DNA from 2 places in the Micromonospora sp. WMMD754 genome. Region 2 is predicted to be linked to the other one. Evidence: predicted binding sites of a transcription regulator. Region 2 holds the regulator's gene; the other holds the start of a gene.
What was found. Region 2 encodes HrcA, which represses chaperone genes, less so after heat shock. Its sites were predicted from a motif close to GGTTNGCACNCTCNNNNNGAGNGTGCNAACC; they were not measured.
Positions count from the first base shown of each region.

Region 1: the regulator HrcA is predicted to act here: its motif matches at 6,836-6,866, upstream of groES (co-chaperone GroES).

Region 1 covers NZ_CP186058.1:1,148,411-1,160,421, forward strand. Annotated here, with positions in the region: gene guaB (IMP dehydrogenase) at 1-383, opposite strand, end outside; gene ACN27B_RS05360 (DUF5319 domain-containing protein) at 581-985, shown strand; gene ACN27B_RS05365 (response regulator transcription factor) at 1,001-1,813, opposite strand; gene ACN27B_RS05370 (WhiB family transcriptional regulator) at 2,066-2,449, shown strand; partial or broken gene ACN27B_RS05375 (molybdopterin-dependent oxidoreductase) at 2,822-3,892, opposite strand; partial or broken gene ACN27B_RS05380 (molybdopterin-binding oxidoreductase) at 4,118-4,549, opposite strand; gene groL (chaperonin GroEL) at 4,673-6,319, opposite strand; gene groES (co-chaperone GroES) at 6,390-6,704, opposite strand; gene ACN27B_RS05395 (THUMP-like domain-containing protein) at 6,958-8,190, shown strand; gene ybaK (Cys-tRNA(Pro) deacylase) at 8,257-8,736, shown strand; gene ACN27B_RS05405 (sugar ABC transporter substrate-binding protein) at 8,932-10,035, shown strand; gene ACN27B_RS05410 (ATP-binding cassette domain-containing protein) at 10,139-10,957, shown strand; gene ACN27B_RS05415 (sugar ABC transporter permease) at 10,954-12,011, shown strand, end outside.
Region 2 covers NZ_CP186058.1:574,884-586,894, forward strand. Annotated here, with positions in the region: gene ACN27B_RS02665 (SDR family NAD(P)-dependent oxidoreductase) at 42-803, shown strand; gene ACN27B_RS02670 (16S rRNA (uracil(1498)-N(3))-methyltransferase) at 895-1,629, opposite strand; gene dnaJ (molecular chaperone DnaJ) at 1,631-2,776, opposite strand; gene hrcA (heat-inducible transcriptional repressor HrcA) at 2,850-3,872, opposite strand; gene ACN27B_RS02685 (DUF4870 domain-containing protein) at 4,049-4,690, shown strand; gene hemW (radical SAM family heme chaperone HemW) at 4,734-5,957, opposite strand; gene ACN27B_RS02695 (enoyl-CoA hydratase-related protein) at 5,977-6,762, shown strand; gene ACN27B_RS02700 (hypothetical protein) at 6,901-7,761, shown strand; gene ACN27B_RS02705 (MOSC domain-containing protein) at 7,777-8,412, opposite strand; gene ACN27B_RS02710 (carbohydrate ABC transporter permease) at 8,429-9,259, opposite strand; gene ACN27B_RS02715 (carbohydrate ABC transporter permease) at 9,256-10,248, opposite strand; gene ACN27B_RS02720 (sugar ABC transporter substrate-binding protein) at 10,245-11,537, opposite strand; gene ACN27B_RS02725 (GlsB/YeaQ/YmgE family stress response membrane protein) at 11,762-12,011, opposite strand, start outside.

The sequences.
Region 1 (12,011 bases), 570 kb from region 2:
GCGGTCACCGGGTTGGTGATCATGCCGGACTCGGAGCGCTTGACCAGGTCGACCTGGAGCGCCTGGTCCTCGACGGAGAGGTTGCGGTGCAGCACGCCGATGCCGCCCTGGCGGGCCATGGCGATGGCCATCCGGGCCTCGGTGACGGTGTCCATCGCGCTGGACAGCAGCGGCACGGTCAGCTCGATGTTGCGGGTGAGGCGGGTGCGGGTGTTGACCCGGCTCGGCACGACGTCCGACTCGCCCGGCTGCAGCAGCACGTCGTCGAAGGTCAGCCCGAGCGGCACCACCCGGGCCGAACCGGCCGGCAACTCGGGCAGATGGCCACCCAGCTCCCCGCCGTCGCGGCCGGCCGGGATCTCGGTGCTGGGCGAATTCTCCACGATTGCTCCCCTGAGCTGGTCGAACGGGCTGCAGCGAGGCGGCGCGCGCGGGCACCGGCGTGCGCCGGCGTGACGGCGCGTCGCCTCATCGTACCCACTGGCCTGCCCCGCCCCGGGCAGCGGCGGGCCCGGCGTAGGCCGGGCCACAGCACGGCCGTGGGCGGGCTTTCCGGCGGCGCGGGGTCTACGGTGAGGGGGTGCACGACGAGCCCATCGACCCGTTCAACGGCGACCCGGCCGATCCGGCTGCCGGCCTGCACGATCCCGGCGACGACGACGCGCTCGACCCGCTGACCGAGGTCGAGCGGCAGGACGTCCTGGAGGATCTCGCCGACCTGGAGATCTACCAGGCGCTGCTCCAGCCGATCGGGGTGCGCGGGCTGGTGATCGAGTGCGAGGACTGCCGCGAGCCGCACTACTTCGACTGGGACCTGCTCCGGGGCAACCTGCGCCACCTGCTCAACTCGGGGCGGCCCCGGGTGCACGAGCCGGCCTACGACCCCGACCCCGACCACTACGTGAGCTGGGACTACGCCCGCGGCTACGCCGACGGCGTGCACGACACGCTCACCGAGGGCACTGACGACACCGCGGAGGAGTGACAGCCGCCGACCGGGTCAGGCGACCAGGCCGGCCCGGAACCCGGCCGCCACGGCGTGCGCCCGGTCCCGGGCACCCAGCTTGCGGAACAGTCGCCGGGCGTGCGTCTTGACGGTGTCCTCGGAGACGAACAACTCCCGCCCGATTTCCGCGTTGCTCTTGCCCTCCGCCATGCCGAGCAGCACCTGAAGCTCACGCTCGGTCAGCCCGACCGCGCTGCGCGGCGTCCGCGCCGGTCGCTGGGCGCCACCGGCCGGTGGCGCCTCGGCCCCGTCCGCAGCCGGGTCGTTCGGGTCCTCGCCGCGCTGCACCGGCACCACCGTGGGCAGGCCGGCGGCGTCCGTCGCGGTCGCCGGCCAGCCGGGCCCGCCCGGGGTACGCCCCGACGCCGCCGCCCGGGTCGACCCGCCGACTGCCGCCGCGTCCCGAGCCGGGTCGGCCACCCGGTGCCGGTTGGTCCGCCCGGGGGCGGAGAGCAGCAGCAGCGCCTTCGCCACCGCGCTGGTCAGATCGTGGTCGGCGTTCTGGATCAGACCGCGCGCACCGGCACTGATCGTGGCCGCCGCCGACTCCGACTCCTCCGGGCCCAGCAGCAGCACCGCGGCCTGCGGGGCGCGGGCGAGCACCCGACGCACGAAACCGGGGCTGTCCGGCCGGGTGAGGGCGGTGTCGGCCAGCACCACGTCGACCGGACGCTCGGCGAGCCGCAACATCACCTCGGGATCGGAGACGGCCGTCCGGACGACGCCGGACAGCCCGAGCCGCGCCGCCGCGGAGGTCAGATGCTGGGCCGCCAATGGTGTCCGAACGCACACGAGAACGCTACGCACTGTGGTCTCCTCTCCGACTCAGAGCAGACCACGTGGGGGTCGGCCGGGGAGGGGGTTCCGGGCAATCATCCGAACTTTTCCGACATCTGGGGCATATGCCGCTGACTGTCCGAGGTTTTCGATCACAGATGTGTGAGGCGGGGACAGCTCGGGTACCGAGTCGTTCATCCGGAACCGGCATCCCGCGCGGACCGCCGCCCGGTAGCTGGCCACGAACATTCTCCGCGGTGCCGCGCGGGAGGAGGGGTGCTGATGTCGAACGTACGTAGGCTGCCTGGACCCATCGTCGACCTCTGGGACTGGCAGCGGCTCGGCGCCTGCCGTGGCCGCGACAGCGCCCAGTTCTTCCACCCGGACGGCGAGCGCGGCTCCTCCCGACTGCGCCGGGAGACCGGCGCCAAGTCCGTGTGCCGCGCCTGCCCGGTGCGCGCCGAGTGCGCCGCCCACGCCCTCGCGGTCCGCGAGCCCTACGGCGTCTGGGGCGGCTTCAGCGAGTCCGAGCGGCTGCGCCTGCTCGCCCTCGGCTGGGAGGACCTGGCCGACCGCCGGCAGAGCCGGGTGGACATCGCCCGGCTGGAGGCGCGCCTCGGCCGGCCGCACAAGACCGCCGTGCCGGACCAGCGCAAGGTTGCCTGACCCACCGCGCTCCTTCCGATGCCGCGCCCCGTCCCGGGGCGCGGCATCGCCGCTTCGGCCACCCTTCCGGCTGCCTAGGAACTTGATGACCTGAACGACTCAGGCGAGTGACGGCAGCGCCCGCAGCAGCGGCCGCCCCGACGCGTGGGGGTCGACCCCGAAACCGAATCGTTCACGTCATCAAGTTCCTAGGCAGGTCCGAGGCCCTTCCCGACCCCCGCGGATCGCCTCTGCCTCACCTGGCCGACCGCCGCACGGCCCGCCAACGCGGTCACCCCGTCCCGCCCGGTCACGCCCCGGACCGCCGCGCCCCGCATCGCCACACCGCGTCGCGGTCCGTAGCGTCTGACGGCGCCGACGGGCCTGGACCGGTCAGGCGACGGTGACCGTGACGGTGTGCCAGCCGGTGGCGCCGTCGGGGGCCACCGGGCTGCGCCGCTCCGGCTGCGTCTCGCCGGCCGCGTCGGTGGCGCGTACCTGGAGGGTGTGCTCCCCGGGCGCGGCGTCCCATCGCCACGACCACTGCACCCAGGTGTCCGTCGACACCGCCGGGGCCAGCGTCGCCTCCCGCCATGGGCCGTCGTCCACGCGTACCTCGACGCGGCGGACGCCGCGGTGCTGCGCCCACGCCACCCCGGCGACCGTCACCGGGCCGGCGGCCGGGCGGCTGCGGGCACGCGGGGTGTCGATCCGGGACTGGGTCTTGACCGGGCCCTGGGCGGACCAGCCGCGCGGCACCCAGTACGCGTCGAAGTCGGCGAAGCTGGTCAGCTCCAGCTCGGTGACCCACTTGCACGCCGAGACGTACCCGTAGAGGCCGGGCACCACCATCCGCACCGGGAAGCCGTGCTGGACCGGCAGCGGCTCGCCGTTCATCCCCACCGCCAGCAGCGCGTCCCGCCCGTCGCGCAGCACCGAGGTGGGGGTGCCGCAGGTCCAGCCGTCCACCGCGCGCCCGACCACCTGGTCCGCACCCTCCTCCGGGTCGGCCTCGTCGAGCAGCTCCTTGATCGGCACGCCGAGCCAGCGGGCGTTGCCGATCAGGTCACCGCCGACCTCGTTGGAGACGCAGGCCAGGGTCACGTACCGCTCGACCATCGGGCGGGCGAGCAGGTCGTCGAAGCTCAGCTCGATCGGGTTGCGGACCCGGCCGTGGATGCGCAGCCGCCAGGTCACCGGGTCCACCTGCGGCACCACCAGCGCGGTGTCGATCCGGTAGAACTCGCGGTTCGGCGTGACGTAGGGGGCGAGCCGGGGCAGCGACAGGTCCGCGCCGGCCGGTACCGGCGGCGCGGGCGTCGCGGGCGCGGGCAGCGTCACCGCCTCCCGGGCCGCCGAGACGCCACGCCGGCCGGCCAGCCAGTGCCCGCCGAGCCCGGCCACCGCCGCCGCCCCGGTCAGCAGGCCGACGCCCCGCAGGAACCGACGTCGCGACTCCGGAACGTCGTGCCGGGCCGGCTCCCAGCCGCCCGGGGTCTCCTCCTCGCGCGCGAACGCGGCAGCCGCCGGGGGTGGCGGGGGTGGCGGGGGCGTGGAAGGGGGCGTCCCGGCCGGCTCACCGGCGGCCAGGTCGACCTCGTGGCGGTCCGGCACCTGTCCGGCGCGCGCCCGGTCGACCCCGGCGCGGTCCGGCCCCTGCCCGGGGCGCGCCCGGTCGACCTCGGCGCGGTCCGGGCTCAACGGGCCGGCGACGAACGCCCAGAGCGTCAGCCCGCCGAGGCCGGCGCCGACCAGGGAGGGCAGCGCGTCGAACGCGTCCGCGCCGGGTCGGGTCAGCGCGGCGGCGACGCCGAGCACGGCGAACACGGCGATGCCGGCCAGGCCGACCGCCAGTCGCCGGGCCGCCGCCAGGCCGAGCAGCGCCGCGAAGCCGGCCAGCAGCAGCGCCGTCCCGACCAGCAGGGCGATCTTGTCGTACGTGCCGAAGACGGCGATGGCGAACTGCTTGAGCGGCTCGGGCACCAGGTCGACGACGACACCGCCGACGGCGATCAGCGGGGCGGACCGGGGGCCGGTCAGGACGGCCACCGGCTCGGCGGTGCCGAGCGCCACCACGGCGGCGACGACACCGGCAAGCGCCGCGTGGCGGCGGGAGATCATGCGCACGCCGTCCAGTCTGGTCGACCGGGCGGGCCGGCTGCCAATCTCGTCAGCGTTCCGTAAGCACGTCGGGGCACACCGCCGGCTCGGCGGTGCGCCCCGAAGTCGGGCGTACTCCTCGGGTCAGAAGCCCGGGCCGTGCTGGTGGCCGTGGCCGTGCGAGTGGCCGTGCCCACCGGCGGCGGCCGGCTCCGGCTCGGCCGGCTTCTCCACGACCAGGCTCTCGGTGGTGAGCAGCAGGCCGGCGATCGACGCGGCGTTGGAGACCGCGTTGCGGGTCACCTTCACCGGGTCGAGGATGCCGGACTTGGCCAGGTCGACGTACTCGCCGGTGGCGGCGTCGAGGCCGGTGCCCCACTCCTGGGCGACGACCTTCTGCACCACCACGTAGCCGTCGTGCCCGGCGTTCTGCGCGATCCAGCGCAGCGGCTCGACCAGCGCCTTGCGCACGATCGAGACGCCGACCTTCTCCTCGCCGGTGAAGCCCAGGTCGTCGTCGAGCACCGGCAGGATCTGGGCCAGCGCGGCGCCGCCGCCCGGGACCGTACCCTCCTCGACCGCGGCCTTGGTCGCGGCGATGGCGTCCTCGATGCGGTGCTTGCGCTCCTTCATCTCGACCTCGGTGGCCGCGCCGACCTTGATCACCGCGATGCCGCCGGAGAGCTTCGCCAGCCGCTCGGCCAGCTTCTCCCGGTCCCACTCGGAGTCCGAGGCCTCGATCTCCTTGCGGATCTGGGCGACCCGGTCGGCGACCTCGGAGGACTGACCGCCACCGTCGACGACGGTGGTGTTCTCCTTGTCGACCACGACGCGACGGGCGGTGCCGAGCACCTCCAGGCCGACCTGGTCGAGCTTGTAGCCCAGCTCCGGGGCGACCAGCTCGGCGCCGGTCAGGATGGCCATGTCCTGGAGCATCGCCTTGCGGCGGTCGCCGAAGCCGGGGGCCTTGACCGCGCAGACCTTGATGGTCTTGCGGATGGCGTTGACCACCAGCGTGGACAGGGCCTGGCCCTCGACGTCCTCGGCGACGATGAGCAGCGGCTTGTTGTTCTGGAGGACCTTCTCCAGCAGCGGCAGCAGCTCCTCGATGGCCGAGATCTTCTGCGTGGTGATCAGGATGTACGGGTCCTCCAGGACCGACTCCTGCCCCTCCACGTCGGTGACGAAGTTCGGCGAGATGAAGCCCTTGTCGAACTGGAGACCCTCGGTCACCTCCAGCTCGGTGGTGAGCGCCGAGCCCTCCTCGACGGTGATGACACCGTCGCGGCCGACCCGCTCCATCGCCTCGGCGATCAGCTCGCCGATGGTGGAGTCCTGCGCGGAGACGGTCGCGACGTGCGCGATCGACTCCTTGCTGGCGACCTCGACGGCCTTGCCGAGCAGCGCCTCGGAGACCTTGGCGGCCGCCGCGTCGATGCCCCGCTTCAGGCCGGTCGGGTTGGTGCCGGCGGCCACGTTGCGCAGGCCCTCGCGGACCATGGCCTGGGCCAGCACGGTGGCGGTGGTGGTCCCGTCGCCGGCGACGTCGTTGGTCTTGGTCGCCACCTCCTTGACCAGCTGCGCGCCGAGGTTCTCGTACGGGTTGGTGAGCTCGATCTCCTTGGCGATGGTCACGCCGTCGTTGGTGATCGTGGGCGCACCGAACTTCTTGTCCAGGACGACGTTGCGACCGCGCGGGCCGAGGGTGACCTTGACCGCGTCCGCGAGGGCGTTGACACCGTGCTCGAGCAGGTGCCGGGCGTCGTCCGAGAAGCTGAGGATCTTCGCCATCAGTATCCCTTCGAAGCGACGTTGCCCCGGCCCGGCGAGCCGGACCGGGGCAACGACACTGATCGGTTGCTTACTTCTCGATGACCGCGAGGACGTCGCGGGCGGAGAGCACCAGGTACTCCTCGCCGGCGTACTTGACCTCGGTGCCGCCGTACTTCGAGTAGAGGACGGTGTCGCCGACCTTCACGTCGACCGGCACGCGGTTGCCCTTGTCGTCGATCCGGCCCGGGCCGACAGCGAGGACGGTGCCCTCCTGCGGCTTCTCCTTGGCGGTGTCGGGGATCACGATGCCCGAGGCGGTGGTGGTCTCGGCCTCGTTCGCCTGGACCACGATGCGGTCCTCGAGCGGCTTGATCGCAACCTTGGTCGCGGTAGTCACGGGCATACCCTCCCGGGTACTTGGTGTCGTTACCGGTCGGCATGCCGACCAGCGTCAATCTGCCACATGCCACCGGGCGGGGCCGTCGTCGCGGGTGCCGGTCCGCCTGGCGCTCAACCCCCGGGCACGGGCCCGGGCGTTGGCACCCTCAGGGTGAGAGTGCTAATCGCAGGTTATTCCTCGGCTAGCACTCCGTCAAGGAGAGTGCCAGCGCGTCGCCCGCCGTGTCGGCCACCAGGCGGGTCGGGAGAATGAGCGGGTGGACCTCGACCAGCTCACCGCGCTGCGTACCCCCGAGGGGTCGGCCGCGCTCGCCGCGGCGGCGCGGGTGGCCGGCGGCGACCCGCTGGCGGCGGCCGCCGCGCTGCGCTCGGCCGGGATCCCGGGCGGGCTCGCGGCGGCGGCGCTGACCCAGGCGGAGCTGCGCCGCCGGGCTGCCGGCAAGTTCGGCGCGGTGGCGGCCGGGATGTTCCTCACCCGGCCGGGGCTGGAGCAGGCCACCCGCCGGGCGGTCGCCGACCGGCGGGCCGCGCGGCTGCGCGCCGCGGGCGTGACCACGCTCGCCGACCTGGGCTGCGGGCTGGGCGCCGACGCGCTCGCCGCGGCCCGCGCCGGCATCCGGGTGTACGCGGTGGAGGCCGACCCGGTCACCGCGGCGATGGCCGCCGCGAACGCCGAGGCGGCCGGGCTGGCCGACCTGGTCACGGTGGAGTGCGGCGACGCCACCACGTTCGACGTGAGCCGGGTCGACGGGGCGTTCTGCGACCCGGCGCGACGACGGGCCGGCACCGGCCGGCGCATCTTCGACCCGAACGCCTACTCGCCGCCGTGGGACTTCGTCGTCGGGCTGGCCGAGCGGGTGCCGCGCACCGTGGTCAAGGTGGCGCCCGGGCTGGACCACGCGCTGATTCCGGCCGGCGCCGAGGCGGAGTGGGTGAGCGTCGACGGGGACCTGGTGGAGGCCGCGCTCTGGTGCGGGCCCCTCGCGGACGTCCCCCGCCGCGCCACCGTGCTGCGGGAGAAGGAAGGGCCCCCTGTTAACGCCTCCGGTAGAGGAAGGGCCCCCTCTTATCACCTCACCGGCACCGGCGCGGTCGACGCGGCGGTAGGCCCGGTCCGGCCGTTCCTGTACGACCCGGACCCGGCCGTGGTGCGCGCGCACCTGGTCGCCGAGCTGGCGGCCGACCTCGACGCCACCCTCGCGGACCCGTCGATCGCCTACCTCTACGCGGACGCGGCCCGGCTCACCCCGTACGCGCGCTGCCTGGAGGTCACCGACGTGCTGCCGTTCTCGCTCAAGCGCCTGCGTGCGCTGCTGCGGGAGCGCCGGGTCGGCCGGGTGGAGATCCTCAAGCGCGGTTCGGCGCTGGAGCCGGAGAAGCTGCGCCGCGACCTGCGCCTGGCCGGCGAGGCGGCGGCCAGCCTGGTGCTCACCCGGGTGGCCGGTGCGCCCACCGTGCTGATCTGCCGCCCGGTGCCGGCCGCCGCCTGACCGCCGTCCCCGGCCGGCGCCCGTTCCGGCTCGCCGGGGAGCCGCAGCCGGGTTAGCTTGACGGTCATGGCGGGACAGGGCACTCCGGCGACCGCGCTGCTGGCCAAGCGGAAGATCGCGCACAGCACGCACCCGTACGACGTCTCGCCGGACGCGCCGAACTACGGCGCGCTGGTCGCCGCCGCGCTCGGGGTGCCGCCGGAGCGGGTGTTCAAGTCGCTGGTCACCGAGGTGGACGGCGAGCTGACCGTGGCCGTGGTGCCGGTGACCGGCGAGCTGGACCTGAAGGCCCTCGCCGCGGCGGTGGGCGGCAAGCGGGCCGCGCTGGCCGACCGGACAGTGGCCGAACGGGCGACCGGCTACGTCCGGGGCGGGATCAGCCCGCTCGGGCAGCGCCGGCGACTGCCGACGGTGGTCGACGCCTCCGCGTCGACACACCCGACGGTGTACGTCTCGGCCGGCCGCCGGGGCCTGCAGGTGCAGCTCGCGCCGGGTGACCTGGTGGCGCTCACCGGGGCGCGGACCGCCCCGATCGCCGCCGGTTGAACCACCCGTAGCGGACGGTGGGAGCGTTTCCGCCGCGGGTGTCGGCCGGGTGACAACCGCGTTGCTGAATTGTTACCGCCGCCAACAAACTTCTGACCTCGGCACTCTTGCGGAGCGCGGGAAGCGCGGAATACGTTGCCGGACACAACAAAACATCGACCTCTACTCCCCCACCCCCCGAAAGGACCCGTGCACATGCGCAAGGGACTCCTCACCTTCGCGGCCGTCGGTCTCCTCGCGACCGGCAGCATGGCCGCCTGTGGTGACAACGGCGGTTCTTCCGACCAGGCCGGCGGCTCCAGCGACAAGAAGCCGAAGATCGGCGTGATCCTGCCGGACAGCAAGTCCTCCGCCCGCTGGGAGGGCGCGGACCGCAAGTTCCTCAAGGAGGCGTTCGACGCCGCCGGCGTGGAGTCGGACATCCAGAACGCGCAGAACGACAAGACCGCGTTCCAGACCATCGCCGACCAGATGATCACCAACGGCGTCAACGTCCTGATGATCGTCAACCTGGACTCCGGCACCGGCAAGGCCGTGCTCGACAAGGCCAAGTCGCAGGGCGTCGCCACCATCGACTACGACCGGCTGACCCTGGGCGGCTCCGCCCAGTACTACGTCAGCTTCGACAACGAGGCCGTCGGCAAGCTCCAGGGCGAGGGCCTGAGCAAGTGCCTGACGGACAAGGGCGTCAAGAACCCGTCGATCGCGTACCTCAACGGCTCGCCGACCGACAACAACGCCACCCTGTTCAAGAACGGGTACGACTCGGTCCTCAAGCCGAAGTTCGACTCGAAGGAGTACACCAAGGTCGCCGACGACTCGGTGCCGGCCTGGGACAACGCGCAGGCCGCCACGATCTTCGAGCAGCAGCTGACCAAGGCCGGCGGCAAGATCGACGGCGTGCTCGCCGCCAACGACGGTCTGGGCAACGCGGCCATCTCGGTGCTCAAGAAGAACAAGCTCAACGGCAAGGTCCCGGTGACCGGTCAGGACGCCACCAAGGAGGGCCTGCAGAACATCCTCGCCGGTGACCAGTGCATGACCGTCTACAAGGCGGTCAAGAAGGAGGCGGACGCCGCCGCCGAGCTGGCCATCGCGCTCGCCAAGGGCGAGAAGAAGGAGACCGGCCAGACCGTCAAGGACCCGGAGGGCAACCGGGACGTGCCGGCCGTGCTGCTGGAGCCGAAGGCCATCTACAAGGACAACGTCAAGGACGTGGTGGCCGACAACTACGTCACCAAGGAAGAGCTCTGCACCGGTGCGTTCGCCAAGCTCTGCACCGACGCCGGCGTGAGCTGACCCAACCCGCTCAGGCGGCGCCGCCCGGCACGGGGAAACCCGGGTCGGGCGGCGCCCACGCCGGACGGGATCCGAGACCTCCCTCCGCCCAAAGGAGACACCCGTGTCCGCAACCCCCCTGCTGGAGCTACGCGGGATCGACAAGAGCTTCGGTCCCGTCCAGGTGCTGCGTGACGTCGCCTTCACCGCCCACCCCGGCGAGGTGACCGCGCTGGTCGGCGACAACGGCGCCGGCAAGTCGACCCTGGTCAAGTGCATCAGCGGCATCTACCCCACCGACGCCGGCGAGTTCCTCTTCGACGGCCGTCCGGTGAGCATCAGCAGCCCCCGGGACGCCGCCGCGCTCGGGATCGAGGTCGTCTACCAGGACCTGGCGCTCTGCGACAACCTCGACATCGTGCAGAACATGTTCCTCGGCCGGGAGAAGCGCAGCGGCATCGTGCTCGACGAGCCGACCATGGAGCAGATGGCCGCCGAGACCCTGGCCGGCCTGAGCGTGCGCACCGTGAAGTCGCTGCGCCAGCACGTGTCCAGCCTCTCCGGCGGCCAGCGGCAGACCGTCGCCATCGCCAAGGCGGTGCTCTGGAACAGCAAGCTGGTCATCCTGGACGAGCCGACCGCCGCGCTCGGCGTCGCGCAGACCGCCCAGGTGCTGGAGCTGGTCCGGCGGCTGGCCGACAACGGCCTGGCCGTCGTGCTCATCTCGCACAACATGAACGACGTCTTCGCCGTCTCCGACCGGATCGCCGCGCTCTACCTCGGCCAGATGGTCGCCCAGGTGAAGACCACCGACATCACCCACTCGCAGGTGGTCGAGCTGATCACCGCCGGCCGTTCCGGCGCCCTCGGCCTCGCCGGCGAACCGGGCAGCAACGGCACCGGCGCCGCGCCCGCCGACACCACCCCAGGAGCCGTCCGATGACCGCCACCGCCGTGAAGAAGGAAGGCCCCGCCGGCGTCGCCCCGGCGCCGACCGTGGGCAGCCACGTGAACAACTACTGGCGCCGGGTACGTGGCGGCGACATCGGCGCCCTGCCCGCGGTGATCATGCTCCTCGTGCTCGCCGTCGGCTTCTCGATCGCCCGCCCGTCGTTCTTCACCGCCGGCAACCTGGCGAACCTGTTCACCCAGGGCGCCGCGGTCACGTTGATCGCCATGGGTCTGGTGTTCGTGCTGCTGCTCGGCGAGATCGACCTCTCCGCCGGCTTCGCCAGCGGCGTCTGCGCCGCGATCCTGGCCAACGTGGTCACCGTGCTCGGCTACCCCTGGTACGTGGCGGTGCTCGCCGCCGTCGTCACCGGCGTGGTCATCGGCACCGTGCTCGGCCTGCTGGTCGCGAAGGTCGGCATCCCGTCCTTCGTGGTCACCCTCGCCGGCTTCCTCGCCTTCCAGGGCGTGGTGCTGACGCTCATGGACGAGGGCGCCAACATCGCGGTCCGCGACGACACCCTGGTCGCGATCGCCAACCGCAACCTCTCCCCCGCGCTGGGCTGGGCGCTGGCCGCGGTGGCCGTCGCCGGCTACGCGGCCGTGCAGCTGCTGCGGCACCGCAACCGGTCCGCCCGCGGCCTGCTCACCGACCCGATCGCGGTGGTCGCGGCCCGGATCGGCGGGCTCGCCGTGATCCTCGGCCTCGCGGTCTACGTGCTCAACCTGGAGCGCAGCCGCAACGTGCTGGTCGTCTCGCTCAAGGGCGTGCCGATCGTGGTGCCGATCATCGCGGTGCTGCTGGTCGTCTGGACGTTCGTGCTCCAGCGCACCAGCTACGGCCGGCACATCTACGCCGTCGGCGGCAACGCCGAGGCGGCCCGCCGGGCCGGCATCAGCGTGGACCGGATCCGCATCTCCGTGTTCGTCATCTGCTCCGGGATGGCCGCCATCGGCGGCATCGTGGCGGCCAGCCGGGCCAACTCGGTCGACCCCAACACCGGTGGCAGTAACGTACTGCTCTACGCCGTCGGCGCGGCGGTGATCGG
Region 2 (12,011 bases):
CCCCGGCCGGCCCCTCGGCGCGGTGCGGCAGGATGGCCGGCATGGCGGGACGGGCGGTGCTGGTGACGGGGGCCTCGCGGGGCATCGGACGGGCGGTCGCGCGGGCGTTCGCGGCCGGCGGGGACCGGGTGGCGATCCACCACCGGGACTCGGCCGAGCTGGCCGAGGCGCTGCGCGGCGAGCTGCCCGGCGACGGGCACGTGGTGGTCCGCGCCGACCTGGCCGACGCGGACGCGGTCCGGGTCATGGTGGACGAGGCGGCCCGACTGCTCGGGGGCCTCGACGTGCTGGTCAACAACGCCGGCGTCTTCGGCCCGGCGGACCCGCCGCACCCCGTCTTCGGCAGCAGCTACGAGCAGTGGCGGGCGCGGTGGCGGGAGGTGCTCGACACCAACCTGGTCGGCGCCGCGAACGCGGCCTGGTGCGCCGCCCAGCACATGCGGGAGCGGGGCGGCCGGATCGTGAACGTCTCGTCCCGGGGCGCGTTCCGCGGTGAGCCGGCGAACCCGGCGTACGGGGCGAGCAAGGCGGGGATGAACGCGATGGCGCAGTCGCTGGCGGTGGCGCTGGCCCCGTACGGCATCGGGGTGGCCTGTGTGGCTCCCGGCTTCGTCGAGACGGACATGACCAACGAGCACCTCAAGAGCGAGCGCGGCGACGCGGTCCGGGCCCAGTCCCCGTTCCACCGGGTGGCCCGCCCCGAGGAGATCGCCGCCGCCGTGCACTGGCTGGCCAGCCCGGAAGCGGAGTGGGCCGCCGGCACCATCATCGACCTCAACGGCGCCTCCTACCTCCGCACCTGACCCCGCCCTCCCCCGCGATCTTGCACTTCCGGCCCTCGCGATGGGCGTTTCGTCACCTTTGCCGGGTCACAAAGTGCAAGATCGACGAGGGTTACCAGCGGGAGAGGCGGGTGGAGAGGACGGAGAGGGCGGCCACGCCGGCCGTGGAGGTGCGGAGCACCGAGGGGCCCAGGCGGACGGGGTGGGCGCCGGCGTCGGTGAACGCGGTCAGCTCGGCCTCGGCGATGCCGCCCTCGGGGCCGACCACCAGCACAATCTCGCCGGTCGACGGCAGCTCGGCGGTGGTCAGCCGCTCCTCTGCCTCCTCGTGCAGCACGAAGGCGGCCGCCGCGCCGGCGATCCGTCGGGTGACCGTGGCGGTGGACTCGTCGGGTGCTCCCGCCACCACCGGCAGCCACGGTCGGCGGGCCTGCTTGGCGGCCTCGCGGGCGGTGGCTGCCCACTTCTCCCGGGCCCGTACGCCCCGGTCGCCGCGCCACTGGACGACCGAGCGGGACGCCGCCCACGGCACGATCTCGTCCACGCCCACCTCGGTCATCGCCTGCACGGCCAGCTCACCCCGGTCGCCCTTGGCGATGCCCTGCACCACCACCAGCCGGGGGACGCACGCGTCCGCGTACCCCCGGGTGGTGACCCGCAGGTCGAGCGTGCCCCGGCCGACGGCGGTGACCACCGCGGCGGCGGTGCCGCCCCGGCCGTCGGCGAGCAGCAGTTCCTCGCCGACGCGCAGCCGTTGCACGGTGGCCGCGTGGTGCCCCTCCGGGCCGTCCAGCGTCAGCGTGTCACCGGTGGGCAGCGCCTCGACCAGGAACAGCGGGGCGGACACCTCAGGCGTGCCCGTTGAAGGCGTCGCGCATCCGGGAGAAGAAGCCGCCCTGCTTGGTCAGCTCGGCGACCTCCTCGCCCCGGGTCTTGGCGAAGTCGCGCAGCATCCGCTCCTGGTCGGCGTCGAGCTTCGTCGGGGTCCGCACGTCCAGGTGGACGTAGAGGTCGCCACGACCGGTGCCGCGCAGGTGCGGCACGCCCCGGGCGCGCAGGCGCAGGGTGCTGCCGGGCTGGGTGCCCGCCTTGACGTCGACGGTCTCCTCACTGTCGAGCGTCTTGATGGTCAACCGGGTGCCGAGCGCGGCGGCGGTCATCGGCACGGTGACCCGGCAGTGCAGGTCGTCGCCCTTGCGGGAGTAGACGTCGTGCGGCCGCTCGTGGATCTCGACGTAGAGGTCGCCGGCGGTACCGCCGCCCGGACCGACCTCGCCCTGCTGGGCGAGGCGGATCCGCATGCCGTCCTCGACTCCGGCCGGGATCTTGACGGTCAGCGAGCGACGGGTGCGCACCCGGCCGTCGCCGGCGCAGGTCGGGCAGGGGTGCGGGATCGTGGTGCCGTAGCCCTGGCAGACGGTGCACGGCCGGGCGGAGACCACCTGGCCGAGGAACGTCCGCTGCACCGACTGGACCTCGCCCCGACCGCCGCACGCCTCGCAGGTGGCCAGGTGGGTGCCGGCGGCGGTGCCGGCGCCCGAGCAGGTGGTGCAGAGCACGGCGGTGTCGACGGTGATCGGCGCCTCGACGCCGAACGCGGTCTCGTTGAGGTCGAGCTCCAGCCGCAGGATCGCGTCCGCGCCCGGACGGGTGCGCGGCCGGGGACCCCGGCTGCCGCCCGCCGCGCCGCCGAAGAACGCGTCCATGATGTCCTGGAAGCCGACGAACGGGCCGGCGCCACCGGGACCACCCGGACCGCCGGCGCCCCCGCCGCCCGGGGCGAGCGGGTCGCCACCCAGGTCGACGATCTGCCGTTTCCGGTCGTCCGAGAGAACCTCGTACGCGGCGTTGATGTCCTTGAACTTCTCCTGTGCCTCCGGGTCCGGATTCACGTCCGGGTGGTACTGCCGCGCCAGCTTGCGGTAGGCGCGCTTGATCTCGTCGTCGGAGGCGTCCCGGCTCACGCCGAGAATGCCGTAGTAGTCCCTGGCCACTGCGTTCGGTGTCCTCATGTTCGTCTCGCGTCACGCCGGTCGTCGGCCGAGGCCGGCCGTCGGCCCTGACTGGTCAGTTCTGGGCCAGCAGTTCGCCCACGTAGCGTGCCACGGCCCTCACCGTGGCGATGGTGCCGGGGTAGTCCATCCGGGTCGGCCCGAGCACGCCGAGCCCACCCACGATCGTGGCACCCGGGCCGTAGCCGGTGCTGACCACCGAGGCGGCCCGCAGGTTGTCGATCTCGTTCTCGTCGCCGATGAGCACCCGGGTGGTGCTCGGCTCCGTCTCGCCGATCAGCTTGAGCAGCACGACCTCCTCCTCGAGCGCCTCCAGGATGGGGCGCAGCGAGCCCTGGAAGTCGAGCAGGCCACCCCGGGTGAGGTTGGCCGTGCCGGCCAGCGCGATGCGCTCCTCGTGCCGTTCCACGAGCGTCTCCAGCAGCACGGTGGAGAGCGTGGTCATGGCCGGGCGCAGCTGGGGCGCGGACTCCTCGACCAGCGCCTGCACCAGCGGCGGCGTCTCGGCCAGTTGGCAGCCGACCAGCTTCTCGTTGACCAGCCGGCGCAGGGCAGTGACGTCGTCGGCGGGCACCGGGGCGGGCAGCTCGACCAGCCGCTGCTCGACCCGCCCGGTGTCGGCGATCATGACGACCATCAGCCGGGTGGTGGAGATCGGCACCAGCTCCAGGTGGCGCACCTTGGAGCGGGCCAGGCTCGGGTACTGCACCACGGCGACCTGCCGGGTCAGCTGCGCGAGCAGCCGGACCGTGCGGTGCACCACGTCGTCGAGGTCGACGGCGCCGACCAGGAAGCGCTCGATCGCCCGCCGCTCGGCCGGACTGAGCGGCTTGACCCGGGACAGCCGGTCGACGAAGAGGCGGTAGCCACGGTCGGTGGGCACCCGGCCGGCGCTGGTGTGCGGCTGCCGGATGTAGCCCTCCTCCTCCAGCACCGCCATGTCGTTGCGCACGGTCGCCGGCGAGACGCCGAGCTGGTGCCGCTCGACCAGGGCCTTGCTGCCCACCGGCTCCTGCGTGGCGACGTAGTCCTCGACGATCGCGCGCAGCACGGCGAGCTTCCGGTCGTCGAGACCCATGTCCCCCACCTCCTGACGCGGCTGGCACTCGACTGTAGCGAGTGCCAGTCTACGTCGGCACCCCCGCCGACGCGATGATCAGCGACGGACCTCCGGTGCGCCCCACCGCCCTCCGTCGACGCGCCGGGGCCGAACAGCCCTGGTGCCACTTGCCGGCGGGACCTACCGTGACGTGCATGACTGAACCTCCTCGCCCTCCCGGAGCGGGGGACCCCGGCCCCCAGCCCGACCCGACCGCGCCGTCGGCGCCCTACGGCTCCTCGCCCGCCGGTGAGCCGCCCACCGCACCACTGTCCGGGGCACCGGCGGCGGGCGGCTATCCCCCGCCCGGTGACTATCCGCCCCCGGGCGGCCAACCCCCGTCGGGCGGCGGCTACCCGCCGCCGGGTGGCTATCCCCCGCCGGGCGGCGGCGCGCCGGGCTACGGCGCCGGCTACCCCGGTGGCGGCGGGTACGGCCCGCCGGCCGGTTACGCCAACAACGACGACAAGACCTGGGCCCTGGTCGCGCACTTCGGCGGCGCCGCCGGGATGCTGATCGGTGGCGGCGTGCTGGGCTGGATCGCGCCGCTGGTGGCGCTGCTGGCCCGGGGCAACCAGTCCCCCACCGTCCGGGCGCACGCGATCGCCGCGCTCAACTTCCAGCTCATCTGGTCGGTCATCGCGCTGGTCGGCTGGATCCTCACCTGCATCCTGATCGGTCTGGTGATCGGCTTCGGCGCCATGATCGTCGGCATCGTCTTCGGCATCCTGGCCGGGGTGAAGGCCAACGAGGGTCAGCTCTACCGCTACCCGATGTCGGCCAGCCTGATCAAGTGATCCGCTCCGGCCGGTCCCGGACGACGGGGCCGGCCGGCGCCGGTCAGGGCAGCAGGTCGCGGACCACCGCGTCGGCCAGCAGCCGGCCGCGCAGGGTCAGCACCACCAAGCCCCGCGCGTACGCCCCGGCGTCCAGCAGCCCCGCGTCCCGGGCCCGCTCGGCGCCGGTCCGGCCGGCCTCGTCGAGCACGTCCAGCGGCAGCCCGGAGGCGAGCCGCACCCGCAGCATCACGTCCTCCATGTGCTGCTCGTCGGGCGTCAGCCGTTCCCGGGCCAGCGCCGGTGACGCGCCCTCGGCCAGCCGCGCCGCGTACGCGGTCGGGTGCTTGACGTTCCACCAGCGCACCCCGCCGACGTGGCTGTGTGCCCCCGGGCCCAGGCCCCACCAGTCGGCGCCGGTCCAGTAGAGCAGGTTGTGCCGGCACGCCGCCGCCGCCGAGCGGGCCCAGTTGGACACCTCGTACCAGGAGAAGCCGGCCGCGCCGAGCGCCTCCTCCGCGGCCAGGTAGCGGTCCGCCGCCACGTCGTCGGAGGGGTACGGCAGCTCGCCCCGGCGCATCCGCGCGGCCAACCGGGTGCCGTCCTCCACGATCAGGGCGTACGCGCTGACGTGGTCCACCCCCGCCTCGACCACCTGCGCCAGCGAGGCGGCGAAGTCCTCGGCCGTCTCCCCCGGCGTGCCGTAGATCAGGTCCAGGTTGACGTGGTCGAATCCGGCGTCGCGCGCCTCCCGGGCCGCGGCGGTGGCCCGGCCGGCGCTGTGCCGGCGGTCGAGCACCGCGAGCACCCCCGGCGCGGCGGACTGCATGCCCAGCGAGATGCGGGTGTAGCCGGCGGCCCGCAGCGTCTTGAGCGACTCCGGGGTGACCGACTCGGGGTTGGCCTCGGTGGTCACCTCGGCGTCGGCGGCCAGCCCCCAGGTGCGGTCGATCCCGTCGAGGATCCGGGCCAGGTCGTCGGCGGGCAGCAGGGTGGGCGTGCCGCCACCGACGAAGACGGTGTCGACCCGCGGCGGCGGCGTGTCGCCGAGCACCCGGTCGGCGAGCGCCAGCTCGGCCAGCACGCTGTCGGCGTACGTCTCCCGGCTCGCCCCGCCGCCCAGCTCCGACGCGGTGTACGTGTTGAAGTCGCAGTAGCCGCACCGGCTGGCGCAGAACGGGACGTGCACGTACACGCCGAAGCCGCGGGCGCCGACGGCGCGGCGGGCGGCGGCGGGCAGCGAGCCGTCGCGCGGGACGGGTTCGCCTTCTGGAAGGACGCCGGGCATGGCCACTAGTGTGCCCGGCATGACCTCTCCGGACGCTCTCGTGCGGGTCGCCACGGCCCGTGGGGTGACCACCCTCACCCTGGACAGCCCGCACAACCGCAACGCGCTCTCCACGGCGCTGATGACCGAGCTGCTGGCCGGGCTGGCCGCCGCGGTCGCCGACGACACGGTCCGGGCGATCGTGCTGGACCACACCGGTCCGGTCTTCTGCTCCGGCGCCGACCTGAAGGAGACCGCCGCCGCGTACGCGAGCGGGACCGTGCCCGCCGGGATGCTCGGCGACGTGCTGGTCGCCGTGCGGGAGTGCCCGAAGCCGGTGCTGGCGAAGGTGGCCGGGCCGGCCCGGGCCGGCGGGCTGGGCCTGATCGCGGCCGCCGACCTGGCGGTCTGCGCGCAGGAGGCGACGTTCGCGTTCACCGAGGTGCGGATCGGGGTGATCCCGGCGGTGATCTCGGCGACCGTGCTGCCCCGGCTGAGCCCTCGGGCCGCGGCCGAGTTGTACCTGACCGGGGACACCTTCGACGGCCGGCGGGCCGCCGAGGTCGGCCTGGTCACCGCCGCGGTGCCGGCGGACGGGCTGGACGCCGCCGTGGAGCGGTACTGCGCCTCGCTGGTCAGGGGGGCGCCTCGTGCCCTGGCCGGGGCGAAGGAACTGCTGCGCCGCCCGGCCGCCACCGACCTGCGGGCCGAGATCGCCGAGTTGGCGGCGCTCTCCACCGGGTACTTCCTCTCCGACGAGGGGCGCGAGGGGGTCCTGGCGTTCCGGGAGAAGCGCCCCGCGTCGTGGGTGCCGACCGGAGACTGAGGGGCGGGAGCGCCGCTCACCGGCCGGCCACATCGACGCGGTACGTGGCGGCCCGGTGACGCCGGGGTGAGACAGCCGGTCGGCCGAGCCGGGATGTGAGGTGGCCGACGTACGCTGGTCGGACTGTCGGGACAGGGGGTGCGGGTGCGGACGCGAGCGGCGATCGTGGCATCTGGTGTGGCGGTGTGTGTGCTGGCCCTGCTCGCGATCTGGTTCGTCACCAAGCAGTTCGGTCACCACCTGCGCCTGCCGGTGGCCAGCCGGACCTGCACGGTGCAGGCCGACGGCGAGGTGGTGCTCGGCGCCGACCAGATGGCGAACGCGGCCACCATCGCGGCCATCGGCGTGCAGCGCCGGATGCCCGAGCGGGCGGTGGTGGTGGCGCTGGCCACCGCCTACCAGGAGTCGCACCTGCGCAACATCGCGCACGGCGACCGGGACTCCCTGGGCCTGTTCCAGCAGCGCCCGAGCCAGGGTTGGGGCACGCCGGAGGAGATCCAGGACCCGCGCTACGCGGCGAACAAGTTCTACGCCGCGTTGAAGAGGGTCAGGGGCTGGGAGCGGATGCGGGTCACCGAGGCCGCCCAGCGGGTGCAGCGGTCGGCCTACCCCGAGGCGTACCAGAAGTGGGCGGACGAGTCGCAGGTCCTGACCCGCGCCCTGCTGGGTGAGGCGACCGGAGCGGTGGCCTGCACCGTCGGTTCGACGCCGACCATGCGCGGACCGGCCGCCGCCAGTGCGCTGCTGGAGGGGCTCACGCTCGACTGGGGGTTGCCCCGGCTGACCGCGGGGACCGATCTCACCGGGCTGACGGTGCCGGCGGGCGACGACCGCGACGGCTGGCGCTACGCGCACTGGCTGGTGTCGCACGCCGACGACCACGGCGTGAAGCGGGTCCGCTTCGCGAACCTGGAGTGGACGGCCGAGCAGGGCACCTGGGACCGGGTGAAGGGTGACCCGGCCACGCAGGTGCTGGCCGAGGTCTTCGCCGCGACCTGATCCGGCCGGCGCCGGTCAGCCGGCGAGCCGGCGGCGGACCTTCTCCCGCAGCGGCTCGGGCAGTTCCGGCACGTCGAGCAGGCGGGGTAGCAGCTCCGGCTCCAGCGTGGTCGCGCGGAACACCTCGCCGACGGTCACCCCGTGTGCCGGCCGGTCGACCACCTCGACCGGGTCGCCGGCACCGATCTCGCCCTCGCGCAGCACCCGCAGGTAGGCCCCGGGCGCGCCCCGCAGGGTGAACCGCTTGATCAGGTCCGGTACGCCCCAGAAGCCGGCGAACGTCCGGCACGGCGTGCGCGGCTTGGTCACCTGGAGCAGCGCGGAGCCGACCGCCCAGCACTCGCCGACGACCGCGCCGGTCACGTCCACCGCCCAGGTGCTGAGGTTCTCCCCGAAGACGCCCGGGCGGGGCTGCCGCCCCAACTCCGCGGCCCACCAGGCGGCGTCCTCCTCGGCGTACGCGTAGACCGCCTGGTCGGGGCCGCCGTGGTGGGCCGGCTCGCCGATGAAGTCGCCGGTCAGCCCGGCGGCCGTGACCGGCACCCGGCCCTCGGCCGGACGCTTGTCGATGCCGCTGCGACCGCTCGCGTCGCCCGCCCACTCCGCCTCGGTGACCGTGCCGAGGTTCACCGCCACCAGCCTGCCCGTCATGGCGATCAGCCTAGGCTCAGCCCTTGACCGCGCCGGCGACCAGGCCGGAGACCATCCGACGCTGGACCAGCAGGAAGAAGACGATCACCGGCAGGGTGAACAGCGTGGACGCGGCCATGACCGAGCCCCAGGCCGTGTCGTCCCGACCGAAGAAGAAGGTCATCGCCACCGGCAGGGTGTACTTCTCCTGGTCGTTGATGAAGGTCAGCGCGAAGATCAGCTCGTTCCACGCGGTGATGAAGGAGAAGATGCTGGTCGCCACCAGGCCGGGTGCGACCAGCGGGAAGAGCACCTTGCGGAACGTCTGGGCCCGGCTGGCCCCGTCGATCGCGGCGGCCTCCTCCAGTTCCTTGGGCACCGCGGCGACGAAGCCGCGCAGCATCCAGACCGCGAACGGCAGCGAGAAGCCGAGGTAGGTGAGGATCAGGCTGGGCAGCGTGTTGTACAGGCCGAGCCGCTGGATCATCAGGAACAGCGGAATGACCAGCGCCTCCAGCGGGATCATCTGCACCACCAGGAGCAGGATCAGGAAGCTGGTGCGCAGCTTGAACCGGAACCGGGCCACCGCGGTGGCGGCGAGCAGCGCGACCAGACCGCTCAGCAGCACGGTGGCCACCGCGACCAGCACGCTGTTGAGGAAGAAGTCGACGAACGTCACGCCGGGGATGAGGTTGCCGGTGAGGATCTCCCGGTAGTGCTCCAGCGTCGGCTCCGCCGGCACCGGGCGCGGCGTGGACGAGAAGATCTCCCGGTTGGGCTTCAGCGAGGTCGCCACCATCCAGTAGACCGGGAACGCGGCGAAGAGCGCGACCAGCAGGCCGGCACCGTTGAGGGCGATCTTCTTCACGACTCGTCCTCCTGCTTGAGCACCATGCGGACGTACAGGGCGGTCACCACGAGCAGGATCACGGTGAGGATGACGGCGATGGCCGAGCCGAGGCCGTACTTGGGCGGCGGCGAGAACGCCTCCGCGTACGAGTAGATCGACAGCATGAACGTCGAGCGGTCCTGCGTGCCGCCGGCCAGCACGAACTGCTGGGTGAAGACCTTGAAGTCCCAGATCGTGGAGAGCACCACGAGGATGCCGAAGACCGGCCGCAGCATCGGGAACGTGACCGACCAGAAGACCTTCCACGGTCCGGCGCCGTCGACCCGGGCCGCCTCCTGCAGCTCGGTCGGCACGCTCTTGAGCCCGGCCAGCACGCTCACCGCGATGAACGGGAACGAGTGCCAGACCACCACCAGCGTCAGGATGCCGAAGAACATCAGCGGGTCGTTGAACCAGCCGTAGCCGGTCCAGTCGCTGCGCCCGAACAGGGTCGTGGAGAGCCCGTCCGGGAGCTTGTTGAACAGCCAGGTGACCAGGCCGCTCGTGTCGTCGAAGATCCACTTCCAGACGATCGTGCCGGTGAGCGCCGGAGTGGCCCAGGCGAGCATCACGCAGCTCGCCACGAACGTGGCCATCTTCTTGCCCAGCCGGTTGAGCAGCAGCCCGACCAGGGTGCCCAGCACCATGGTCAGGGCCACGTTGGCGACCGCGAACAGCACGGTGTTGCGCAACACCGTACGGAAGAACGGGTCGCCGAGGATCTGCGCGTAGTTGGCCAGGCCGACCCACGGCCACTCGCGGTCCCCCCGGAGCTGCCGGACGCTGTCCAACTTGTAGAAGGACATCATCACGACCTGGCCGAGCGGCCAGAGCAGGAGCACGGCGATGATCGCCAGGCAGGGCAGGAGCAGCAGGTACGGGAGGCGGTCCACCTTTCGGCGGGGCCGCCGCGCGGGGGTCTCCCCCCGCGCGGCGGCCTCGTCGGTGGCCTCGGTCAGCGTGGTCACTTGGCGTTGAGGATGCTTTCCATCTCGGTGGCCGCGTCGGCGGTTGCCTTCTCGACCGTCTTCTGGCCCTTGATGACCGAGCTGTTCATCGCCTGGGTCACCGTCTTGGTCCGGCTGACCTCGACCCACTTGGGGGTGAGCGGGGTCAGCTTGGTGTTCTGGATGGCGGTGGCGAACGCGGCCATCACCTTGTCGTCGGCGTAGTTGCCGCCGCTGACCAGGTCCTTGTAGACCGGGAAGAAGCCGAGGCTGCTGGCGAACTCCTGGTCCTTCTGCTTGCTCAGCAGCACGGTCATGTAGTCCCAGGCCAGCGCCTGCCGCTCGCTGTCCTTCCAGACCGCGATGTCGGACCCGCCGGCGAACGCCGGGGCGGCCTTGCCGTCCGGGCCGGGGATCGGGAACGTGCCCCACACCTTCTCGATGTCGGGGTTGTCCTTCTTCATCGCGCCGCCCTGCCAGCTACCGGCGAACGCCATGGCGGCCTTGCCGGTGGCGAACTGGGTCCGGGCGTCGACCTCGTTCCAGCCCGCGGCGGCGGGCGGGGCGACCTTGTGCACGGTCACCAGGTCGGTCCAGAACTTGACCGCCTTCTGCGCCTCGGGGGTGTTGTAGCCGGACTTCCAGGTGTCGCCCTCCTTGGTGGCGATCTCGCCGCCGGCCCCCCACAGGAAGGAGTAGAACGGCAGCTCGGAGTTGCCCGGCAGGGCGATGCCGTAGGTGCCGGGCTTCTTGGCCTGGACGGCCTTGGCGGCGGCGACCATCTCGTCCCAGTTCGTCGGCGGCTTCACGCCGGCCTCGGCGAACCAGTCGGTGCGGTAGTAGACGGCGCGCACGCCGGCGTACCACGGGACGCCGTACTGCTTGCCGTCGAGCTGGGCGTTCTTCACCAGGTCGGGAAGGATGTCCTTGCCCTCGGACCAGCCGTTGAACTTGTCCGTGACGTCGGCGAGCGCCTCCTGCGCCGCCCAGCCCTGGGTCTCGGTGTTGCCCAGCTCGGTGACGTCGGGACCCTCCCCACCGGCGAGCGCGGCCTGGAACTTCTTCGGCGCCTCGAGCCAGGGGATGTACTGCACCACCACGTCGGTCTCGGGGTGCTTCTTCTTGAACTCCGCCTCGACCGTGTCGAGGAACGTGGTCTGGGCGTCGCCGCCCTCACCCATCATCCAGACCGTCAGTTTGCTGTTGTCGGCGGCCTTGTCGTCGTTGCCGGAGCCACCGCAACCGGTCAGCACCAGCGCGGCCGACGCCACGATGGCGGTGACCGGAGCCAGCCGCTTCCACCTGTTCACGCCATATCTCCCTCAGGGCCGTTTGGCACTAACCTTCTCCGCCGCACCTTAGTAGGAAAATTTCCTTTACAACAGGGGGTGTTCGCGGCGGGCGGCCGAGGCGACCGTATCGCAGCCGGAGGCCCGGCCGGCAGGGGTGCCGTCCGGGCAGCTCAGAGGGGGCGTACGAGGACGGGCGCCCGGCCGGTGCGGCCGGGCGCCCGTCGAGGCGCTGTGGTGCGGGGTCAGTAGCGCGAGACGCCACGCCGGCGGCCGACGCCGGCCACCAGGGCCACGCCGATGGCGGCGAAGAGCACCTGCAGCATCAGCTCGCGCCAGTCGATGCCGGCGGTCTCGGCGAAGCCGGAGGCGCGGGCGACGATCGTGCCCAGCAGCGCGGCGCCGACGCCGATCAGCATGTGCAGCCACATCGGCATGTTCTGCCGGCCCGGCACGACCAGCCGGCCCAGCGCGCCGACGATCAGACCAACGACC